Regions from separate parts of the Acinetobacter sp. PW68 genome, predicted to be linked through region 1. Evidence: predicted binding sites of a transcription regulator. Region 1 holds the regulator's gene; each other region holds the start of a gene.
What was found. The regulator PhoB, encoded in region 1, activates phosphate uptake and scavenging genes when phosphate is short. The targets are predictions, from matches to a motif close to TGTCATNAANCTGTCATAA.
Positions count from the first base shown of each region.

Region 2: a site for PhoB is predicted at 2,547-2,565, ahead of K1T76_RS09900 (DNA translocase FtsK). Genes of this name have one in related genera too.
Region 3: a site for PhoB is predicted at 2,940-2,958, ahead of K1T76_RS03470 (inorganic phosphate transporter). Genes of this name have one in related genera too.

Region 1 is NZ_JAHZSX010000001.1:2,715,620-2,723,381, forward strand. It holds gene K1T76_RS12950 (methionine aminotransferase) at 1-83, shown strand, start outside; gene K1T76_RS12955 (MATE family efflux transporter) at 198-1,565, shown strand; gene K1T76_RS12960 (SDR family NAD(P)-dependent oxidoreductase) at 1,592-2,431, opposite strand; gene K1T76_RS12965 (TetR/AcrR family transcriptional regulator) at 2,663-3,370, shown strand; gene phoB (phosphate regulon transcriptional regulator PhoB) at 3,578-4,288, shown strand; gene phoR (phosphate regulon sensor histidine kinase PhoR) at 4,298-5,656, shown strand; gene asd (archaetidylserine decarboxylase) at 5,752-6,612, opposite strand; gene K1T76_RS12985 (sulfurtransferase) at 6,609-7,451, opposite strand; gene pncB (nicotinate phosphoribosyltransferase) at 7,616-7,762, opposite strand, start outside.
Region 2 is NZ_JAHZSX010000001.1:2,075,750-2,083,511, reverse strand. It holds gene K1T76_RS09915 (arginyltransferase) at 1-503, opposite strand, end outside; gene aat (leucyl/phenylalanyl-tRNA--protein transferase) at 528-1,259, opposite strand; gene trxB (thioredoxin-disulfide reductase) at 1,367-2,320, opposite strand; gene K1T76_RS09900 (DNA translocase FtsK) at 2,662-5,847, shown strand; gene K1T76_RS09895 (PA4642 family protein) at 5,973-6,260, opposite strand; gene minE (cell division topological specificity factor MinE) at 6,354-6,626, opposite strand; gene minD (septum site-determining protein MinD) at 6,629-7,441, opposite strand; gene minC (septum site-determining protein MinC) at 7,511-7,762, opposite strand, start outside.
Region 3 is NZ_JAHZSX010000001.1:738,732-746,493, forward strand. It holds gene metH (methionine synthase) at 1-2,493, opposite strand, end outside; gene K1T76_RS03470 (inorganic phosphate transporter) at 3,004-4,620, shown strand; gene K1T76_RS03475 (hypothetical protein) at 4,749-6,296, opposite strand; gene K1T76_RS03480 (hypothetical protein) at 6,549-6,743, opposite strand; gene K1T76_RS03485 (rhomboid family intramembrane serine protease) at 7,078-7,695, opposite strand.

The DNA.
Region 1 (7,762 bases):
ATGATTTACGTTTAATCCGCTTCTGCTTTGCTAAAAAAACTGAAACCCTGTTGCGTGCAGGTGAAATTTTATCGGCAATTTAAGTAGTGAAGCTCTACTGAAATGTCACTGAGTTACTGAAAAGCTAAGGCTTTTTATGACCAAATCATGCTAGGGTGAAATTTCAAACAACCGCATATTGAAGCGCAGGATTTGGCATGGCAAGACCTCAGGCACTGGTCGATCACCCTCAGCTTTGGAAAACCTTTTTGGTATTTCTATTGCCACTGATTGCCACCAATATTTTGCAAAATCTTTCGGGCACCATTAACACAATTTTTGTCGGGCAAATGCTGGGTGTGGAAGCTATTGCTGCAGTGTCGGTATTTTTTCCCATTATTTTTTGCCTGATGGCCTTTGTGATTGGGCTTTCGGCAGGCTCGACTGTGTTGGTTGGACAAGCATGGGGCGCACAAAATGTCGAAAAAGTGCGCTGTATTGTCGGCTCGACTTTATTTATGACCCTGATCGTCGGCAGTTTGATTGCCTGTTTAGGGGTAATTTTTGCCAAACAAATTTTAATCTTATTGGGCACAGACCCTAAAGTGATGCATCTATCCCTGCCGTATGTGCAATGGATGTTAGCAGGCAGCCCACTGCTGTTTGTGTATATTATTTATACCTCTATTTTGCGTGGAGTGGGCGATAGCCTTACGCCACTCATTGCCCTAAGTCTGACCAGTTTAATGGGCTTAGTGATTACCCCCATCCTGATTGCAGGTTATTTTGGCTTTCCTCGCTTGGGCATTATTGCCCCTGCCATTGCCACCATTCTGGGCTATCTGGCTGTTTTAATTTTTTTGGTGATTTACCTGAATAAAAAGAACCATCCCCTCAAAATGGATAGGCATCTGCTACGTCAAATTCGGCATCAACCCAATCTAAGCAAGGTGATTTTACGCTTAGGCATTCCTACAGGCTTACAAATGGTCACCACCTCTATGGCGGGTTTGGTGATTGTCGGTTTGGTTAATCGACATGGTGCTGAGGCCACTGCCGCCTATGGTGCAGTTAATCAGGTGTTGAACTATATTCAATTTCCTGCTCTATCCATTGCCATAGCTGCTTCAATTTTTGCAGCACAAGCCATTGGTGCAGGCAAAGCCGAATTACTGGCCAAAGTCACCCGTACTGCCTTGGGCATGAATCTGCTAATTACAGGTATTTTAGTCACCTTGGGTTATTTATTTTCTAAATATCTGATGGCGTTGTTTATTACCGATCCGGCGGTGGTGGTACTGGGTCAGCAGCTCTTATTTATTGTGTTATGGGCCATTTTATTTTTTGGTGCCAGTGCAATTTTTGCCTCCATTATGCGCGCCAGTGGCACGGTCAATGTTCCAATGATCATCAATATTTTAGCGATTGTTTTAATTGAAGTACCGTGTGCTTATTTCTTCAGTCAGTGGTGGGGTTTGCAAGGAATTTGGTATGCCTATGCCTTGGCATTTGTGAGTCTGTGCATCGGTCAAGGTGCGTATTATCAATTTGTCTGGAAGAAAAAAACCATTCAGGTTTTGGTCTGAATGGTCTGTTATATTTGTAAGTTAGATTAACCGCGTTTCTTGCCCAACTTAGTCGCCCATGCGGTTACTTTCTGATAACCCGTTGGAACAATACGCTGGATTAAATCCAAAGTTTTAGCATCATTACCAATCAATAAGCGGCGTTTGTCTTTTTGTACTGCCTCTAAAATTTGGCGTGCAGCTTCTTCAGGCGGGCAACGCAATAATTTATTAAACGCACGTGCCGATTTTTCAGGATTCATGCCCAAAGTGCGTATGCTGTCGTTCATTTTGGCGTTGTTGGCAATATTGGTGCGAATCCCACCTGGATGCACGCTCAACGCGCTCACTCCACAATTTTCCAAATCTAATTCCTGACGCAAGGATTCAGTAAAACCGCGCACCGCAAACTTGGTCGCATTATAAGCCGACTGCGAGGGTTGTGCGGTTAAACCAAATAAACTAGAAATGTTAATGATATGACCATCCCCAGTTTGTTTGATGAAAGGCAAAAATTCTTTGGTGCCGTACACCACACCCCAGAAATTTATACCAACAATCCACTCCAATTCTTTGTAACTTGCACCTTCTACGGTAGAACCCAATGCCACGCCTGCATTATTAAAAATCATATTGACCGAGCCGTGATCTTGCACAGTTTCAGCTGCCCATTCGCGCATTTGTTCTAATTGAGAAACATCCACTTTTTTAATGGTCACGCGCACATTACTGTCTTTGAGTAAATCTACTGTTTGCGACAGACCTTGTTCATTCACATCACTGAGCGATAAATGACAGCCTTGCTTCGCCAATAGAACAGCCAGTTGCTGCCCAATACCCGAGCCTGCGCCTGTAATTGCGGCAACTTTATTTTTAAAATTTTTCATATGATTTCCTTGAGTATATGGCGTGCACAGTTCAGACCTGCTTGTTGTTTTGTAGGGCTATGCGATGCGCTGTGGTTTAAATATAATTTTGACAATAAGTATTGTCAATATAGGCCAGTACGAATATCGCAAATGAATCTGAAATCATAGGTTTAACAGATAATTATTGCTAATATAAAGCCTGCTTACGGTTCGTATTTGGCTTAACTGAACAGGACAGAACGACTGCCCATGACTGCACAAACAGAAAAAACCACCCAGAAACCACAAAAAGAACGTCAGTTTAAAGGCTTATCTTTAACTGAGCGCAAACAGGTACGTCGTGAGAAATTGATTGAGGCAGGTATTCAAGCCTATGGGACGCATGGCTTTTTTGCCGTGACCGTAAAAGATATTTGTACCGAAGCTAAACTGACCGAACGCTATTTCTACGAATCCTTTAAAAAAAGTGAAGAACTGTTTCAGACCATTTTTTTAAAACTGATTGATGAATTACAGCAAAATGTCATGCAAGCCATTATGCAAGCTTCGGCGGATCCAAAAAAAATGATTGATGCTGGACTAACGGCTTTATTGACTACGCTAAAAAATAACCCGCAAATGGCACGTATTATTTATATTGATGCCATGCTGGTGCAAGAACTGCATAACCAAGCCACTATTCACGAAACCATGTCACGTTTTGACCGCATGATTCAGGCCTTTGTCATGCTGATGATGCCGCATTTAGACCGCCCCAATCGAGAGATTTCACTGGTGGCGACAGGCTTAAATGGTTATGTCACCCAAATTGCGATTCGCTGGGTCATAAGCGATTTCAAACAATCTATGGAAGATGTCTTGTCTTCTTGCCGTATTGTATTTTTATCGTTATTACAGACCTTTTCGGAAAAAGAGCAAACTTTTATGAAAGATTCTTCGACCTTGTCATCACATTGAAAAAACAGTCATAATATTTTTCAAATCATTATTTTACTTTTACTGAATCTGTTCAGTTTTTTCATCAAATCGACATTAGTTTGTCACAAATTATTGCAAAAACAGCCCGTTTAACCCTTTCTGCAATGATACTGTCATAATTAATCTTTGTAATAAGCCTGTCATAAATAAAACGGCCCACCGTTAACATCTATAGGATATTGCGTTGTGAAAGATGACTACATTTTAATCGTCGATGACGAACTTCCAATTCGGGAGATGATCCATACCTCTTTAGATATGGCAGGCTTTCAGTGCTTACAAGCAGAAGATGCAAAACAAGCTCATCAGATGATTGTCGATCAACGTCCAGCGCTTATCTTGCTTGATTGGATGATGCCAGGCGGTGTCAGCGGTGTAGACTTGTGTCGTCGCCTAAAACGCGATGACAACCTTGCCGAAATTCCTGTGATTATGCTCACTGCACGTGGTGAAGAAGATCACAAAGTTCAAGGTTTAGATGCAGGCGCGGACGACTACATGACCAAGCCATTCTCAACTCGTGAACTGGTGTCGCGAATTAAAGCCGTCTTGCGTCGTGCCAATGCCTTAAGCGGTGAAAAAACCATTGATGCCAACGGTTTAATTTTAGACCCAGTTAGCCAGCGTGTCAGTTTTGGCGACAATATTTTAGAAATGGGCCCAACCGAATATCGCTTATTGGCATTCTTTATGACGCACCCAGAGCGCGCTTACACCCGTGCGCAATTGCTTGACCAAGTCTGGGGCGGCAATGTATATATTGAAGACCGAACTATTGATGTGCATATTCGTCGTTTACGTAAAGTCTTAGAGCCGTATGGTGTAGACCGTTTTGTGCAAACGGTACGTGGTACAGGTTATCGCTTCTCGACACGTGCGGATGTTGCTTTAGGCTAAAATTATTTTATGTACGAACCTTACCCAGTCCCTGAACTCGCTCGTGACCTCAAACAAGTTCGTTACAGCAGTTTATGGACTTTTGCCAAACAAGATTTTCGTTTATTGGCCTTTTTCCTAATTATTGCAAGCTTGATTGGTTTTGGGATTGGGTATTTTTGGATTTGTATTAGCCTCGCCTTTTTGCTGTTTTTTCTTCAGCAAATGCGCTCGCTCTATTTAGTCAATGATTGGATTTCCAATCGTCCTTATGATGTCCCGCCGAATCTGCATGGAATTTGGGGTGCATTACTATTCAATGTTTATCGCTCGCAACGTCAGGAACGTATTGTTCAGGCTGAAATGGTCGGGTTGATTGACCGCGCCCAGTCTTCATTGGTGGCACTAGATGAAGCCGTGATGCTGATTGATGAAAATCATCAGATTGAATGGTGGAACCCTGCTGCAGAAAAACTGTTAGGTATTCAGCCTTTAGACCGTGGACGCAACATCCTGACTATTTTGCGCCAACCTAGTTTTATTGAATATTTTAATCATATTGACCAAGCACCCGACGGTTTAAAAATGAAATCGAGTGTGCATGAAGGGCAATATGTGCACGTCAAAATGACTCAGTTTGGTGGCAATAGCCGTTTGTTATTTGCTTACGACATGACGCGTATGCATAACCTAGAACAAATGCGTAAAGACTTTGTCGATAACATTTCACACGAATTACGTACCCCACTAACCGTGCTGAGTGGTTATATCGAAACCTTTACCGATCAGGATGATATTAACCCGCGTTGGAAACGTGCTTTTGAGCAAATGCAATCACAAACCCGACGTATGAATGCTTTAGTGAATGACCTTCTGCTATTGTCACGTCTGGAAAATGAAAAAACCATCGCCAAAAATCAAATCATTGAAATGCCAAGTTTAATGAATCAATTATTTGACGATGCACATGCCTATAACGTCGATTATGGACACACGCTCAACTTAAATATCGACAGTCATTATGATCTGATTGGTTCAGATGTAGAATTGGCCAGTGCCTTTAGCAACCTAATCACTAATGCAATTAAATACACCCCAAAAGGCGGGACGATTACCATTGGCTGGCATGATGATGGCAATCAAGGCTATTTTACTGTAGAAGATACTGGCATCGGGATTGATCCGAAACACTTACCACGCTTAACTGAACGCTTTTATCGTGTAGACAGCGCGCGTAGCCGACAAACAGGCGGCACAGGTTTAGGTTTAGCAATTGTGAAGCACGTTTTGATGCAGCATAATGCACACTTAGAAGTCGAATCTAAAGAAAATCAAGGCTCTATATTCAAAGCTGTGTTCCCGAAAGAGCGTTTGTATTACGAAAGTTAAGCGCTGATTTGGTACAACCCCCAACAAATTACAAAGTTAAAAATAAAAAACGCCAAATTATTTTGGCGTTTTTTTATTTCTCAATTCATCAGATTTTATTCTGCGGAAACAACATGCCCCAAGGCTTTCCCCATTTCCACCACAGAATTAGCCTTGAATTCGGCATCCCACTGCATTTTATTTTCTTCAAACAAAACAATCGCGGTAGAACCCAAATAAAAACGTCCTAATTCTGCACCTTTTTCAAGGAATAATTGGTGTTGATTCAGCTCCAAACGTCCCGATGGTTTTACTTTACCTGTCGCCACGGTTTCAATACCCGCCACAATCATAGCACCCACCAAAACGACCGCCATACGTCCCAGTTCGGTATCAAACAAACAGACCATGCGCTCATTGCGGGCAAATAAACCCGGAATATTTTCGGCTGTGGTTTGATTGACAGAAAACAACTCGCCTGGCACATATAAAGTTTCAGTGAGCGTGCCTGCAAAAGGCATGTGTACACGGTGATAATCACGTGGAGATAAATACACGGTTACAAACTGACCATTTTTAAAGGGTTCAGCCAATTGCGGGTCGGCAATTAAGTTTTCAACAGTAAATTGCTGACCTTTGGCCTGAAAAATTGCCCCATCTTCTATTTTACCTAGCTGCGAAATCGCCCCATCTGCAGGCGATACAATGCTGTTCGGATTGCTGTCAATTTCCCGCACACCTTGCTTTAAAGAACGGGTAAAAAAATCATTAAAAGATTTATATTTCAAGGCATTGCTTTGCTCTGCCAAAGACATATCAATGCCGTATTGTGCCTTGAATGCAGTAATCACTGCATTTTTGAGCACAGGATGCTCACTGGCTGCTAGTTTACCCACTACACGTGATAATTGATGTTGTGGCACAACGCGTTGTGCCTGAATGAAAATTTGTTTTTTTAAACGTGATGTGAGGCTCAAGACGGCAACTCTCCAGTAATAACAGGACTGTCAGGGCGGTTGCCCCATTCACTCCACGCACCATCATAGGCCTGAATTTTCCAACCCAATAAACGCCCTAAAATGTAGGCCAAACCTGAACGGTGATGTGACTGACAATACACCACTACAGGTTCGTTTAAATTGAATCCGATTAGTTCGAGACGCTGTCGTGTGCGTTCTAAGGGATGCAATTTTAAATGATTTTCACGATTAAGGGCAGTACTCCATTCAAAATGCAGTGCTCCAGGAATGTGACCGCCGCGTCGTGCAGCCAAACGTAGCCCTGTATATTCATCAGTAGTGCGGCAATCCCAAAGTTGTACCGACTGGTTTTGGCATTTTTCTAGCAACTCATCATATTGAATTCGATACTGATTTTTCTCAACAACAGGAACAAGCGTACTAACGGAGGTCAGTGGTTCAACCTCCGAAGTGGTTGGAAAACCTGCTGCCAACCAGGCGTGAATCCCACCATTCAGCAAACTGGTATTCTCAAAACCCAAGCAGTGTAAATTCCAGATCAGACGCCCTGCCCAGGCACCACCTTCATCGTCATAGGCAACGACATGATGTTCAGGAGAAATATTCAAATACTGAATTAAGTCTTGTAAAGCTTCATGTTCAGGCAATAAACCCGACGTATCTTCATCCTGACGTAGCAACATGCTCGGTTTGACCTGTAAGGCATGCGGAAGATGCAATTGCTCGTACACCGAATTGCGGCTCAAATCGACAATGCGCAATTTTTCATGCCCTAAATAGGGAACTAAATCTTCTGCTTCAATCAGCAGTCCAAAATTGAATGGAGAAGTGCTCATTTTTATGCGGTTCAGTCTGTTTGGCAATCAACTTTAACTTAGTATAGGTCATTTTTGATGGCATGCTGTTTTTTTCATAACTTTCGCAGAATTTTAACAATCACATGCTTTAATCTAGAAAAAAAACCGAAGATTTTCTTCGGTTTCTTGAATGAGCTAAATTTTTAAACAGGTGTTTGCACTTCAAAAACTTGGCGTAAATATGCAAGGAAAGTGTCATTATCGGTCATGGTTTTACCCGGACTATCAGACAATTTTGCCACCGACTGCCCATTACATTCCACCAATTTCAACACAATATTCAGCGCAGT
Region 2 (7,762 bases), 640 kb from region 1:
TAATCACAGGTCGATACTGCAATTAAGCGATCAGCTTGCCAAACTTCTAAAAAGAAGCTGTTGGTACAACTGTGGATGAGGAATTTTTCAAATTGGTCACGACTGGCAGGGAACATATCGCCATCGGCATGTCGTTCATTTATATAGCGTTCATACAGCGCATAATGTAAATCGCCCGCATCTTGCGGCTTGGTGATTTTGATCTGTAAATCATGATTGCGTTTCCAAGCTTTCTTTTGGGTGCTGTTCATTTTAAATTCAGCGACAGGAATACGCGAAGAAAGGCATTGACGGCACAAATGACATTCTGGGCGATAAACAAAATCGCCACTGCGACGAAAACCGACCCGAGAAAGTTCAGACAAGGTCAGCACATCAATTTTATGTGCAGGGTCTAAAAAAACCATTCGCGCAGATTTTTCAGGTAAATAGCTGCAATCGTGCGGCGGAGTAATGTAATACTGCAAATCATTTAGCAGGGATTTTGGGTGATATGAATTCATTTTCAAGATCCCTCTCTGTTATTCTCATTCAAGTAGGCGCGCATACTGCGCTATTGTTTTACTTGAAAATACACTGTCCTGAAATTTTTTCCAATTGATCGCAGGCTGTTTTACAACATCTTGTAACGATATAAGATAGTCTTGGCGAGAAAGTGTACATGCTCCGAGACTAATTAAATGGTCATTGACCAATTGGCAGTCAATCCAAGGCAATTGTTGTTCTTGTCCGAGCAGCATCAAACTATAAAAAGCCATTTTGGAGACATCGGTACGCTGGCTAAACATAGACTCGCCAAAACAGCTTTTGCCAATACTCACACCATATAAACCACCGACCAAAAGATCTTGCTCCCAAACTTCTACACTATAGCCATAACCTGCTGCAAAAAGCTGACAATAACCTTGAATGATCTCTTCAGAAATCCAAGTTTCATTGGCGTAGCTACGGGGCAAGGCACAATTGCGAATCACTTGTTCAAAGGCATGATTAATAGTAATGCGATAATCTATTTTTTTCATGTTGCGGATTAAAGACTTACTCGGCTGATAATGTTGCGGAATAATTACGCAACGTGGCTCAGGACTCCACCAACAAATAGGATCACCTTCTGAAAACCATGGAAATAAGCCATGTGTATAGGCTTCATATAAGGTTGAAGGGGAAAGGTCTGCACCTACACAAATCAAGCCTTCACCCTCAGGATCAACTTCAATGGGATCGGGGAAAATGAATTGTGAAGCCGGGAGCGTGTGCATATCAATTGCCGTATGAAGTTTTACGATGAACTTGATTTCATCATACCTAAAAATGTCGTGATAAAAAAACCGCTCAAGGAGAGCGGTCTTTAAACTTGGACACTAAATTATTCACCAAGTGCATCTAAATATTTTTCTGCATCCAGTGCTGCCATACAGCCTGAACCTGCAGAAGTAATCGCTTGGCGATAAATGGAATCGGCTACATCACCCGCAGCAAATACGCCAGCCACAGAAGTTTGTGTCGCATTGCCTGCAGTGCCGCTTTGTACTTGGATATAACCATCACGCAAGTTTAATTGACCTTCAAACATGCCTGTATTTGGTTTGTGACCAATTGCAATGAATAAGCCAGACACATCAACATCTTGAGTAGAGCCATCAGTGGTTGATTTTAAACGTACTGAAGTTACGCCTGTGTTGTCGCCCAAGACTTCATCAACTTGGTTATTCCAAAGAATACTGATTTTGCCTTCTTTTTCTTTGGCAAATAAATGATCTTGCAAGATTTTTTCAGATCGAAGTGAATCACGACGATGCACCAATGTCACGTGTGATGCAATGTTAGACAGGTATAATGCTTCTTCAACAGCCGTGTTACCACCACCAACGACCATCACTTTTTGGTTTTTGTAGAAGAAACCATCACAGGTAGCACAAGCACTTACGCCTTGACCCATAAATGCTGCTTCAGATTCTAAACCTAAATATTGTGCAGTCGCACCTGTGCAAATGATTAAAGCATCACAGGTAAATTCTTCCATATCGCCTTTGAGTACAAATGGGCGCACATTCAGGTTCACTTCATTGATATGGTCATACACGATTTCTGTGCCAAAACGCTCTGCATGCGCTTGCATACGCTCCATTAGCGCTGGGCCTGTTAAACCTTCAGGATCGCCTGGCCAGTTATCAACTTCTGTGGTCGTAGTGAGCTGACCACCCAATTGTAAGCCTGCAATTAAGGTCGGTTTTAAGTTGGCACGTGCGGCATAGACTGCGGCACTATAACCTGCAGGGCCTGAACCTAAAATAATTAAACGTGAGTGACGAGCGCTCATGCACAGCATCCTTTTTTTATTTAGAAATTTATGGAATTATACGTGAAACAGGATGAGTTTGCTGTGTGATTAAAGTTGATATTACTGATCATGTAAATCGATTTGAGCTATATAGAAAAAGTTAACAACACACTTCAATAATCTTGCATCTTTTTCTAGGCAACACATGCATAATAGAAGGTCTGTTATAATTTATAGCTTGCTGTGTGATGAAGCTTGCATCGTGAAATGCAACTTAAATGACACAGCTAAATGAAATACAGATGCTCCGAATCAGGTGGCTTTTTAAGACCATCGAACAAACAAAAAACATTGATGAAGAATTGGCGACAGGACAATATATGACTGCGGTGTCGGGTGCTTATGCACATCGCTTAATAGCGACATTATTTTTGGTCTCTTTTGGAATATATCTGTTCCTTGCAACAGTAACCTATACTCCATTTGACCCAGGTTGGATGCATATTTCCAGTGACACCCAACAGGTTTCAAATGCGAGTGGAATCGCAGGTGCGTGGATTGCTGATTTATTGTTTGGCTTTTTAGGTTGGGCGAGTCTGCTTCTTCCTGCTTATTTTTTTATTGAAGCCTTACAAGTCTGGTGGCCACGTAGTTTTTTAAACCGTCCATTTCGTTATGCTGCACAATTCTTCATTTTATTGGCCACTGCAAGTTTGCTGTATTTGTTTTGGCAAGTGCCTGCCGATACGTTAGACAACGCCTCAGGTGGCATCATTGGTTTTGAACTTGGGAAAAGTTTATCGCAAATTTTAACCATTTATGGGGCAACACTTTTTTTAGTCGTCTTTTGGATTTTCTTATTTACCCTCGCATTTGGGGTGAAATGGAACAGAACCTGGGCAACTTTAAAAGCCACACCTGCTTATATGCAAGACTTGTTTTACCGCAATGTGCCTGAAGCAGAATCTGACTTTGACCGTTCCGCACCACAGGTGAAAAAGACCGTTGTCGCTGCTGCACCTGTGGTTGCTGCTGAAGTGGCGTCAACCGATTTAGAACCGAGTGAACCCGTGGTTGCACAGGTGAAACAATCTGAAGTAGCTACGCCACATCCTGCAGCAGAGCGTATGTTTAATCACATGCTGCAACGTGAAGAAGAAGAACAGCAGGCGCAGCAACAGTTATTGGTGCAAGATGAAATTGATGATGTTGAATTAGAAAAAACCATCGAAAAGGCGCATCGCTTAGAACAAGACAGCCAGCGTATTGTTGCGACAGGCGAAGTGTGGCGCGCTTTAAAAGAAAATACCGACAGTCAGCATAACCAAGACATTCATGCTTTATTACGTGCTTCTGAAGAACCAGAGCCACATCTGCAATCAAAGCCTTTTGATGAAGTGCGTCCTGTATCTGCGGCGTCTCAATCCACTGCAAAATTATCATTGGATTGGGATGATGACCAAATTTTTGATGAATTGCTCGCGGCAGTTCCACAAGGCAAAGCTGCAAGTGATTTACATAGCCCATTCCAAAACCATGCGGGAATGGATGCTTTAGATGAGCCTGCGACCCAGCAAGAAACAGTGCGTCCGCACTCGAATCCTGCAATTCACGATTTTAACGATGAACTCAGCAGATTTGAGTCAGATTTTAATCCGCCATCTTCAAATGCTTCGAATACGCAAAATCAGGCTGTACGCCAAGAACGTCATTTGCAGCATGATTTAGACAGTTTAGATGACTTGTTGGTGGATGATCTTTTGGGTGATGAGTTACAGCAAGATGCATTTCAAGATCAAGCGCCTGTAGCGCGTAGTACCAGTAGCTATGCACAAAGTTCTGCTTTTGTTCAGGCACCTATTCAGACGGCAGCCACTGCCGCAGTGATGGCAAACGCAGCGACTGCTACACAGGCTGAACAAGCAGAAAAAGTGGCGTTATCCAAAGAAGCATTTATCGAAGCTTGGCAGGAAACCGCAGGCAAACCACTAGACGAAGATGACTTTGATTTTGATGCGCCCTTGACCGATGCACATGGTCGTCCGATGTCCCGCGCCATGCAGGTTGCAGAAAAACGTCGTGATCTTTCTCCGCTTCCAGGTTTGGATTTGCTCGATAAAGTCGATCCAAACAAAAAAGTGAACTTCACTGCAGAACAATTATCGCGCTTGTCGGAATTGCTGGAAATTAAATTACAGGAATTTAATGTCAAAGCCAAAGTGGTTGAAGCACAGCCTGGCCCTGTTGTGACCCGTTTTGAGCTGGATTTGGCACCCGGGGTCAAAGCGTCGAAAGTGACCAATATTTCCCGTGACTTAGCGCGTTCAATGTCAATGGCATCGGTACGTGTGGTCGAAGTGATTCCGGGCAAGCCGTATATTGGTATTGAGGTACCGAATAGTTCCCGTGAAATGGTACGTTTGATTGAGTTATTACAAACGCCTGCTTTTGAAGATCCAAACGGCATTTTATCTATGGCGATGGGGAAAGATATTTCAGGCAATCCCGTGATTACTGAATTGGGCAAAGCACCGCACATGCTGGTGGCGGGGACGACGGGTTCTGGTAAATCGGTAGCAGTGAACTCGATGATTTTGTCGATGTTGCTGAAATATAAGCCTGATCAATTGCGTTTAATTTTGATTGACCCGAAACAACTGGAGCTCGCTAACTATAATGACATTCCACATTTGTTGACGCCTGTGGTGACTGACATGAAAGATGCGGTCAGTGCTTTAAATTGGTGTGTCAATGAAATGGAACGTCGCTATAAGCTGATGTCTTTCCTAAAAATTCGTAAATTAAGCGACTATAACCGTAAGGTTGAAGAATCTATTGCCAATGGTGAAGATTTAATTGATCCAACTTGGAAACCTGGCGATTCTGCAACGCAGGAACGTGCACCGCGCTTAACGCCATTGCCATCTATTGTCATTGTGGCAGATGAGTTTGCCGACATGATTATGCAAGTAGGAAAGAAAGCGGAAGAAATGATTACCCGTTTAGCACAAAAATCACGTGCAGCAGGGATTCACTTACTTTTGGCAACTCAGCGTCCATCGGTAGATGTGATCACTGGTCTAATTAAAGCCAACATTCCAACTCGTGTGGCTTTACGTGTAAACTCAAAAATTGACTCACGAACTATTTTGGATGCAGGTGGCGCAGAAGATCTGCTCGGTCATGGTGACATGCTGTTTTTAGGGCCAGGTAAAATTGAACCAGAACGTGTACATGGTGCATTTATTTCGGATGATGAAGTCAACCGTATTTGTGATGCATGGCGTGAGCGTGGTGATCCTGACTATGTTGATGAAATCTTGACACCATTTGATGAAGAACCGTCTTCACGTGGTTTTGAAGATGGTGAGGGCAGTCCAGACCGTGATGTGCTATATGATCAGTGTGTGGCGTTTGTGCTAGAAACACGTAAAGTATCGACCTCATCTTTACAGCGGAAATTCAGCTTGGGCTATAACCGTGCAGCGCGTATTGTTGATCAGATGCAAGAGCAAGGTATTGTGAGCGAGCAGGGTGCAAATGGGAAACGTGAAATTTTAGTGTAAAGCTTCATTTTCTGTTTGATCTTGAATCAAGTACTGTAATAAAAAAATCCCGCAATTCAATATTGTGGGATTTTTTTAATTCAAGCGCTTTGGCTGAGTTTAGCCAGAGATTGTATTTAAACAGTTTAAGCAAACTTGGCTAAAACTGCTAAAAAACCATCTTTTTGACGTGGAAATTCAGCAATCACATCGTGAATACGTTGACCTTCAGGATTGGTGGCATTCACATCACGACCATCGGCAACAAATTGTGTCAATAGACGTTCATAGTCGCTTGGACGCATGTGTTTAAATGCGTGATAGAGTACGTGAAAATCTGCATTCACACCTGCAGGTGGTAACTGATTTAAGTAAGCAAACACACGTTCATCCGACCATGCTTCGTTAAAGGTTGCAGGTTGAGATAATGCCATAGCAATCTCCTTTATATTCTTTTGAAAAAATAGGGCAAAATAACTTGTGTTATTTTGCCCTGATTCAATTTGCTTGACTAATCAGTATTCAGATTATCGCTCTTCAGGCAAATTGATATTCATTTCTAGCATTTCAATATTGGCTTCTGAACGTACTGACATTTGAATGTGTTGTTCATCTACCCCACGCACGTAGCGGTTCACCACTTGCATGATTTCTTTCTTCATCTGATCAATTTTTTCTTGGCTTAAGCGTTTACCAAGACCTTGTTCAGAAGCAACAATCACTTTTAAGCGATCTTTTGCTGTTTGTGCGCTAGATGGCTTATCTTCACCGCTAAATAATTTGCTCCAAAATCCTGCCATGTCTACGCTCCAAATAATCGTGCTAACCAGCCCTTAGGTTTCGCTTCAATATGGCGAAACGGACGTTCTTCACCTAAGAATCGTGCAACCAAGTCATCATAAGCCTGACCTGCAGCAGCATCGCTATACAGAATGACAGGTTTACCTTCGTTTGATGCTTGAAGTACGCTCTTACATTCAGGAATTACGCCTAAAGTAGGTACACGTAAAATATCTTTAGAAATGTCATCAATCGTCAGCATTTCTTGTTTATCGGCACGTTCTGGGTTGTAACGTGTAATACACAGGTGCTTACGGATACGGCCTTCGTTTTGTTCTACTTTTTTAGTTTTGCTGTCTAGCATACCAATAATACGGTCAGAGTCACGTACTGAAGAAATTTCAGGGTTAGTCACAATAATCGCTTCATCGGCATGATACATCGCTAAAATAGCGCCGCGCTCAATCCCAGCAGGTGAGTCACAAATAATGTAATCAAACTCTTGTGCAAGCTCATCCATAATACGTGCCACGCCTTCATCGGTCAGGGCATCTTTATCACGGGTTTGTGAGGCTGGAAGAATATAAAGGTTTTCAATATCTTTATCGCGAATTAATGCTTGTTGTAAACGCGCTTCATTATTTAAAACATTCACAAAATCATAAACAACGCGACGTTCACAACCCATAATTAAGTCAAGGTTACGTAAACCCACGTCAAAATCGATAACAACAGTTTTGTGACCACGTAGGGCTAAACCTGTTGCAAAAGATGCACTTGTAGTGGTTTTACCTACGCCACCTTTGCCTGATGTTACGACAACAATTTTCGCCACCGAATCCACTCCTGTTATGGTTTAAATTCCCCTATATTTTCTCGGGGATTTTTGGTGATTATTTATACATTAAAATTGTAGAGCTTCAAATACAAGCTCTTGGTTATCATTTAAGTAAATATGCACAGGTTTTTTGGTCACATGCTGTGGAATGTCGTCCGCAACGCAATATGTGCCTGCAATAGATACCAATTCTGCTTCTAGGGAATGGCAGAAAATTCGTGCTGCAATATTCCCGCCCGCGCCGGCAATGACTCTACCACGTACACTACCATAAATATGTATATTTCCTGAAGCAATCACTTCTGAACCGCTGTTAAT
Region 3 (7,762 bases), 2.0 Mb from region 1:
CAATGGAATGTTAAAGCCTTTACGCTGCATTTCTTTAGCAACAAAAACCATTTCGTCTAAAGATGGTGTAATTAAGCCAGACAAGCCAATAATATCGACTTTTTCATCAATAGCCGTTTGCAAGATTTTCTCTGCAGGTACCATCACGCCTAAATCGACAATATCATAACCATTACAGCCCAAGACCACGCCAACAATGTTTTTACCAATGTCGTGTACATCACCTTTCACCGTTGCCATCAAGACTTTACCTTTAGACTGACCTTCGGTTTTTTCAGCTTCGATGTACGGGTTGAGCCATGCAACGGCTTGTTTCATTACACGCGCAGATTTCACCACTTGTGGCAGGAACATTTTACCTGCACCAAACAAATCACCGACCACGTTCATGCCATCCATTAACGGGCCTTCAATCACATCTAATGGACGTTTGGCTTTTAAGCGTGCTTCTTCGGTGTCTTCATTAATAAAGGTGGTGATGCCTTTCACTAAAGCGTATTCAAGACGCTTTTCAACAGATTCGTTTCGCCATTCCAAGTTTTCTTCGGCTTTTTGTGCACCTGACTGACCACGGTATTTTTCTGCTACTTCGAGTAGTTTTTCTGTGGCATCCTGACCGCTTTCGCCTTGGTTCTGGTTCAGAATAACTGCTTCAACCGCATCTTTTAGTTCTTTCGGGATGTCATCGTAAATGGCCAACTGACCTGCGTTCACAATGCCCATCGTCAGGCCTTGTTTAATCGCATAGTACAGGAACACGGCATGAATCGCTTCACGCACTGGCTCATTACCACGGAAGGAGAACGACACGTTAGAAATACCGCCAGAAATCATGGCATGTGGCAGGTTTTGTTTAATCCAGCCCGTAGCTTCAATAAAATCGACGGCGTAGTTGTTATGTTCTTCAATACCTGTCGCAACAGCAAACACGTTCGGATCAAAAATAATGTCTTCGGCAGGGAAGCCAACATCATTGACCAAGACATCATAAGAGCGTTTACAAATTTCGCGTTTACGTGCTGCAGTGTCGGCTTGTCCGACTTCGTCAAAGGCCATAACAATAACTGCTGCGCCGTATTGGCGGCAGAGGCGGGCTTTTTCGACAAACTCGTCATAGCCTTCTTTTAGGGAAATAGAGTTGACAACTGCTTTACCTTGTACACATTTCAAGCCTGCTTCAATGATTTCCCATTTAGAGGAGTCAATCATGATGGGTACGCGAGAAATATCTGGCTCAGATGCTACCAAGTTCAAAAAGTGCACCATTGCACCTTCTGAATCGAGCATGCCTTCATCCATGTTGATGTCGATGATTTGCGCACCGCTTTCTACCTGTTGACGTGCAACATCTAAGGCTTCGGCAAAGTTTTCTTCACGAATTAAACGCAGGAATTTTTTAGAACCTGTAACGTTGGTACGTTCGCCCACGTTTACAAATAAAGAATCATCATAAATGTTAAATGGTTCTAAACCACTTAAACGGCAAGCAGGTTTAATCTCTGGAATTTTACGTGGTGGAATGTCTTTTACTGCATTGTAAATCGCACGAATGTGATCAGGCGTTGTACCACAGCAACCGCCTGTAATATTGATCAAGCCACTTTCAGCAAACTCTTTGAGGAAAGCTGCAGTTTCTTCAGGCGTTTCGTCATAGCCACCAAATGCGTTGGGTAAGCCTGCGTTCGGGTGCGCAGAAACAAATACATCGGCAACGTCTGAAACGGTTTTGACATGTGGACGCATGGCATCTGCACCCAAGGCACAGTTAAAACCAATAGAAAGTAAATCGCCATGACGTACCGAGTTCCAGAATGCTTCTGCAGTTTGTCCCGTTAATGTACGTCCCGAAGCATCTGTAATGGTACCTGAAATCATTAACGGCAATTCACGTCCGAGCTGTTTAAACACCTCTTTCACTGCAAAAATCGCGGCTTTACAGTTTAAGGTGTCAAATACAGTTTCAATAAGCAGGATATCTGCGCCACCTTCAATTAAGGCATGCGCAGCTTCAATATAGTTTTCTTTAAGTGCATCAAATGTAATGTTACGAAATGCAGGGTCGTTTACATTGGGTGAAATTGAACAAGTACGTGATGTAGGCCCAAGTACACCTGCCACAAAACGTGGTTTGTCTGGTGTTGAATATTTTTCACAGGCTGCTTTGGCTAAACGGGCTGCTTCACGGTTAATTTCTGGAACCAAATCTTCCATGTGATAGTCAGACATGGAAACGCGCGTGCCGTTAAAGCTATTGGTTTCGATAATGTCTGCGCCCGCATCTAAATAGGCTTCGTGAATGTCTTGAATAATTTTCGGTTGAGTTAGTACCAATAAATCGTTGTTGCCTTTGAGGTCATGTGCCCAATCTGCAAAACGTTCACCACGATAATCGGCTTCTTCCAATTGATGGCGTTGAATCATAGTACCCATGGCACCATCGATAATTAAAATTCTTTGGGCAAGAAGCGCTTTCAGGGTGGTAAGCGTTGACATAAAAAACCCTTTATGACTGAATCCGAAATGAGCGCTATTTTAGCAGAGTTCGCAAGGCTTTCGTGCACTTGAAGCGACCAGAGCGAGTGGAAGTCGTAAAAATAGTGCATAAAGCGGTATTTTTAGAATTTTGAAGGGGGAGTGTACTGTAGGTTTTGATCCCAAATAAAAGCAGTGATGATACGTATTCTAATTTTAATTTTCTTTGATGCGTCATCGCTTTGTCATATTGCTCAGGCAAAATTGGCTCAACCTGAAATTTGTCTGAACTTTTAGACAAATATGACAACCGTGTAATAAATCTAAATTTGAGAGAATGGCGTAAGGAAAGTAGGTTTATTTATTCTAAGTGTTTAAATTTAAATATTTATTTTATTTTTATGCACCTAAAACACAGCTTAAAGTATGAAAATAAAGTATGAAAGTTGCTTTATATAGCAGCTCTTTGTCATATAATTGTCACAATTTAATTGAACAATAAGGGGATTTTAAATCCTCTTTTCTGCTTGCATGAATTCTAAACCAACTCCTGTAGATTCAGCGCACAAGTCGACCACTAAATCGACCAATGTTCATGTGCCTACACCGAAATTTTTTATGCCGGTGTTTTTAACGATCATCGTTTCTACCCTTATTTATATTGGTTTCCAATTGTCTGCGGACTTATCCCACGTACCTGCGTTGAGCATGTACTCGGTGATTTTATTGGCTACTGCTTTATTCATTGCCTTAGGCTTTGAATTTGTGAATGGTTTCCATGACACAGCCAACGCTGTGGCAACGGTCATTTATACCAATGCCTTGTCTGCACCTGTGGCAGTAATGTGGGCGGGTTTCTGTAACTTCCTTGGGGTGATGGTCGCCAGTGGCGCAGTTGCCTACGGTATTATTGCCTTGCTTCCAGTCGAACTGATTATGAATGTCGGTTCAGGTGCAGGTTTTGCCATGGTGTTTGCCATGTTGATTGCCGCAATTGTCTGGAATTTAGGAACGTGGTTCTTTGGTATTCCTGCTTCAAGTTCACACACTTTAATCGGTTCGATTTTAGGTGTGGGGATTATGAACTACTTGCTTAACTCAGGTGCAGGCGCTAGTGGTGTAGACATGGAACAAGTCATGAAAGTCGGTAAGGCTTTATTGTTCTCGCCATTAATTGGTTTTGCCTTTGCTGCGATTTTGTTCCTCTTGGTGAAAAAAATCTTCAAGAAACAAATGGAGTTATTCCAGCCACCTGAAGGTAATAAACCACCACCACCCCTGATTCGTGCCATTCTCATTTTTACCTGTACTGGGGTAAGTTTTGCGCATGGTTCAAATGATGGTCAAAAAGGCATGGGTTTAATCATGTTGATTTTGATCGGGATTGTGCCGTTGGCGTACTCATTAAATAAAGAGTTAGGTCAAAACCACATTCAATCGTTCCAGCAGCTTTCAACGCAAACGGCTGATGTGATTTATCCACAACATGCCGATATGCCAGATGAAAAAGCGCGTCAGATTATTACTAGTTATATTCAGACCAAAGAAATTACTCCTGAAGTCGTACCTGCTTTGGCAAGTCTAACCGACCATTTGGGTGAGCGTGTGGGGCAATATGGCAACTTAAAAGACGTCCCTGAAGCTGACGTGGCAGAAATGCGTAACGATATGTATTTAAGCACCACCTCGTTCAAGCGTTTAGACAAAGCCAATGCCTTGCCTGAAATGTCGGAAGAACAGAAGAAAGTGGTTAAAAGCTACCGTAGCCATTTAGATTCGTTCTTACAATACATTCCAACTTGGGTCAAAGTTGCCGTTGCCTTAGCACTAGGCTTGGGTACGATGGTCGGCTGGAAACGTATTGTGGTGACTGTTGGTGAACGTATCGGTAAGCAGCACATGACTTATGGTCAAGGTATGTCTGCCGAGCTTGTGGCAATGTCAACGATTGCTGCTGCAGATGGTTTGGGGATGCCAGTTTCAACTACACACGTACTGAACAGTGCGGTGGCAGGTACCATGGTGGCAAATAAATCGGGTCTGAATTTCCAAATGGTGCGTACAATTCTTTCGGCTTGGATTTTCACTTTACCTGCGACAATTTGTTTATCGGGTAGCTTGTTCTGGTTGTTCTTAAAAGTGTTTTAATCCATTCTCAACTTTTTTGAGTGGTTGAAAAAAGCGCTGTGATGATACAGCGCTTTTTTTATACCTGCAGATCAGTCTAGAGAAATATTTGCAGGCAAGTTTTTGAATAGATAGATTAGCGGTTTACATTACTTTTTAAATTTTTGGATGACTTTGTCCAGCGGTAATTTATCTGCAGCAAAGCCATAGAGCGCAGCGAAAGGTAGGGCCGTTCGTGCCAAATACGCCACGCGCCACAATCCACCATGGTTCGCACCTTCCATCATCAATTCGAGCGGATGCTCAAGTTTCACTTCAGGATTGGCTGCCGAGTTTGGATTGCGTAAGTCATGAATCCACAATGCCGCCATAATCGCATTGGTGGTTTCAGGGCTAAATGCTTCAACATCAAACAAACTTGCGCCACTAAATGCTGCTTTGAGTAATGGATTTTTGGTCACAGAGTGTGTGGTGGTCGAAGGTGCAATATTGATGCTGACATGCTGTCCTTGATGACGGGCTAAAATTGCACGCCATTGCTGGATGCGTTTTGCCAAAGCATAGTTTGGTCCTTGTTCCACTACCAAACAGTCGGCAATACCATAATGTTGACCATTGTCTGAAGCAATCAAATGGTGCAGATTCTTTTGAAAAAAATGGCTGCGTGAAAGGGTTTCAATACTTTTGGTGAGTAGCTTTTGCCCTTGCGAACGCTGCTGAAATTTCTCTGCTGATGCACTAATCACTTCTTTAGGAACAGCATAAACATCGGTTGGGGTACACATAAACATAAGGCTGCTGTCAGCTTTATGTTCGCTGACATATTGCATAATGGCATCCATCGCCATCGCAACACGCACGTGTTTTTCACCATCTAAATAGGCAATGGCTGCTAAATCTAGCGTTTCAGATTTTTGGGCTAACCAATGTGCAATTTCTGGGGTTTGCGTGAGCAGATTTGCACCCAATTGTTCTGTTAAAACGTCAAATGGAGTATCTGCCGCGAGTTGTGTTGTACTTGGTGCGTATAAGATAGCATTGCCTTGTTGCACAGTGTTTAGAATTTTATTCCACACACGGCTGTTTGGTAAATCGACTGCAATAATATTGGCTTTCCATTTGGCTAACCATGTGAGTGGACCTGCTTCTGATGCTGCACCAAATAGCACCATATTTCGGTCAGACAAATCAAACCATTCGGGATGCGCCACCGCTGCATTTAACGCTTCGGCATGACTAGGTTCAATAATGCCTGCTGCGAGCCAAATTGCAATTTGATCTAGTAGGGCTTGACCTTGTAATTTTTGCCCACGATACGGCACATACCATTCAGGTGCTGCTTGGCTGCTGCCTTGTAATTTAAAAGTATATAAAGTTTCAGTAGGCAAGTGCATGACATCTTTCAGCACATATTTTTGCTCATGACGATAAAATTCAAAACTTTGATGCGCTTTTCTTAAACCATCTTCTGCAATTTGAATGGCGTTAGCTTGTTTACGAATACCGTTGATCACAAGGGCTTTAAAATGTTTTGGATAGTGCTTACGCCAGTTTTTTTCTGCCAAAGCATCAACGGAGCTTTGATGATCGACTGTGGCTAAGGCTTCGGCAATAATTTGCTTGCCCGTGTTTGAGGTGCTGGGTTTATGTTTTTTTGGATGAATTGGGAACTGTAAGCCATCGTAAGAAGTGGACATGCAAAAACTCGCAAAATAAAATGAAATTAATATACAGATGTATACATTATCTACGCCAAGTTACGATATGGGGTAGCAAAAACTACCAAAATTGAGTGAAATTTGAATAAAAAAACCTTCACGCAGCGTAAAGGTTTTTAATATGAATGAGATGTTATAGGGGTTTAAAGGTCAGTGTTTTAATGTCTATGTTTGAATCATAAATGAGTCTGATGCTGTATCAGTAATGTTTTATTCACTCAGATCAACCGCTTAACAGCGTCCTTTTTTCGCCTGACCTGGAGGACAAAAATCACCATCACCATGCGGATGTTGGTGTGGATAATAACCTTTCGGATAAATTGTGCGGTCAGGATCAATCACCACACTGCCTTCAGGGGTATGTACGGCACAGGCGCTTAATCCTAAACTAAATAACAGGGCGCTTAGAAGTGCAAATTTTTTCATGGCTGACTCCTGATTGCTTGATAGTTTTAGTCTTTATATTTTTAGTATAAGTGCTTGCTGAGTAACAGCATCTTATTTGTTGTGTGTTTTATCGTGTGTCACAAAGTTGATGTATTGAATCATTCAGATGCTTTCATCAATCAAAAAATACGTATCAGCAGTTCATAAAATGGTGATTGAAAGTCGCTTTTCCCAATGAGGTAAGGTTTGGATAAGAAGCTATAAATGATGGTTTTAAGAGGATTTATGAAAGCGGTCTATTGAAGGATTTAAAGATACTTAAAAGCAGCAACGACTTAGTTGTATATCTACTAAGTCGTTATAGTTTGAAAAGTTAAAACGGAAGTTGCGCTAGTTTATTCAGGAAGTGAGGTAAGATACGCGGTTCAATTAAAATAGTCACAATCACACCATACGCCGCACCCCATAAATGCGCACTATGATTAATATTGGAATTACCACGTTTACCCGACCAAATGCTATACGCCACATACAGCACCGCAAAAATAATGGCAGGCACAGGAATAAAGAACACAAAAATCAGCTTCCACGGCTCAAACAAAATATAGGCAAACAACACTGCAGATACAGCGCCTGATGCGCCTAAGCTAGCCCAACGATGGTCATTTTTATGCTTTAAATAACTTGGAATAATCGCAGCGATCAAACCACCCAAATAGAATAAAACAAAACCTAAATCATAGATGTATTGGCGATAAAAGCTTTCAATAATGCTGCCAAAGAAAAACAAGGTAATCATATTGAACAGCAAATGCGCACCATCGGCATGCACAAATCCATGGGTAATGAAGCGGTCATATTGTCCGCGTTGCATCGCAGGCGGCCAAAAGATCAGGCGATTCATTAATTCTTGTTTAGAAAATGCCAACATAGACACGATGACCGTAATAATGATAATGGTCACGGTATGATTAAAAGGTAAATCGAGCATAAACGCCTATTCTTTTACTTGAATTCTGCGTTAATAATGCATCAAAACTGAGTTGGAGTCGAACTTT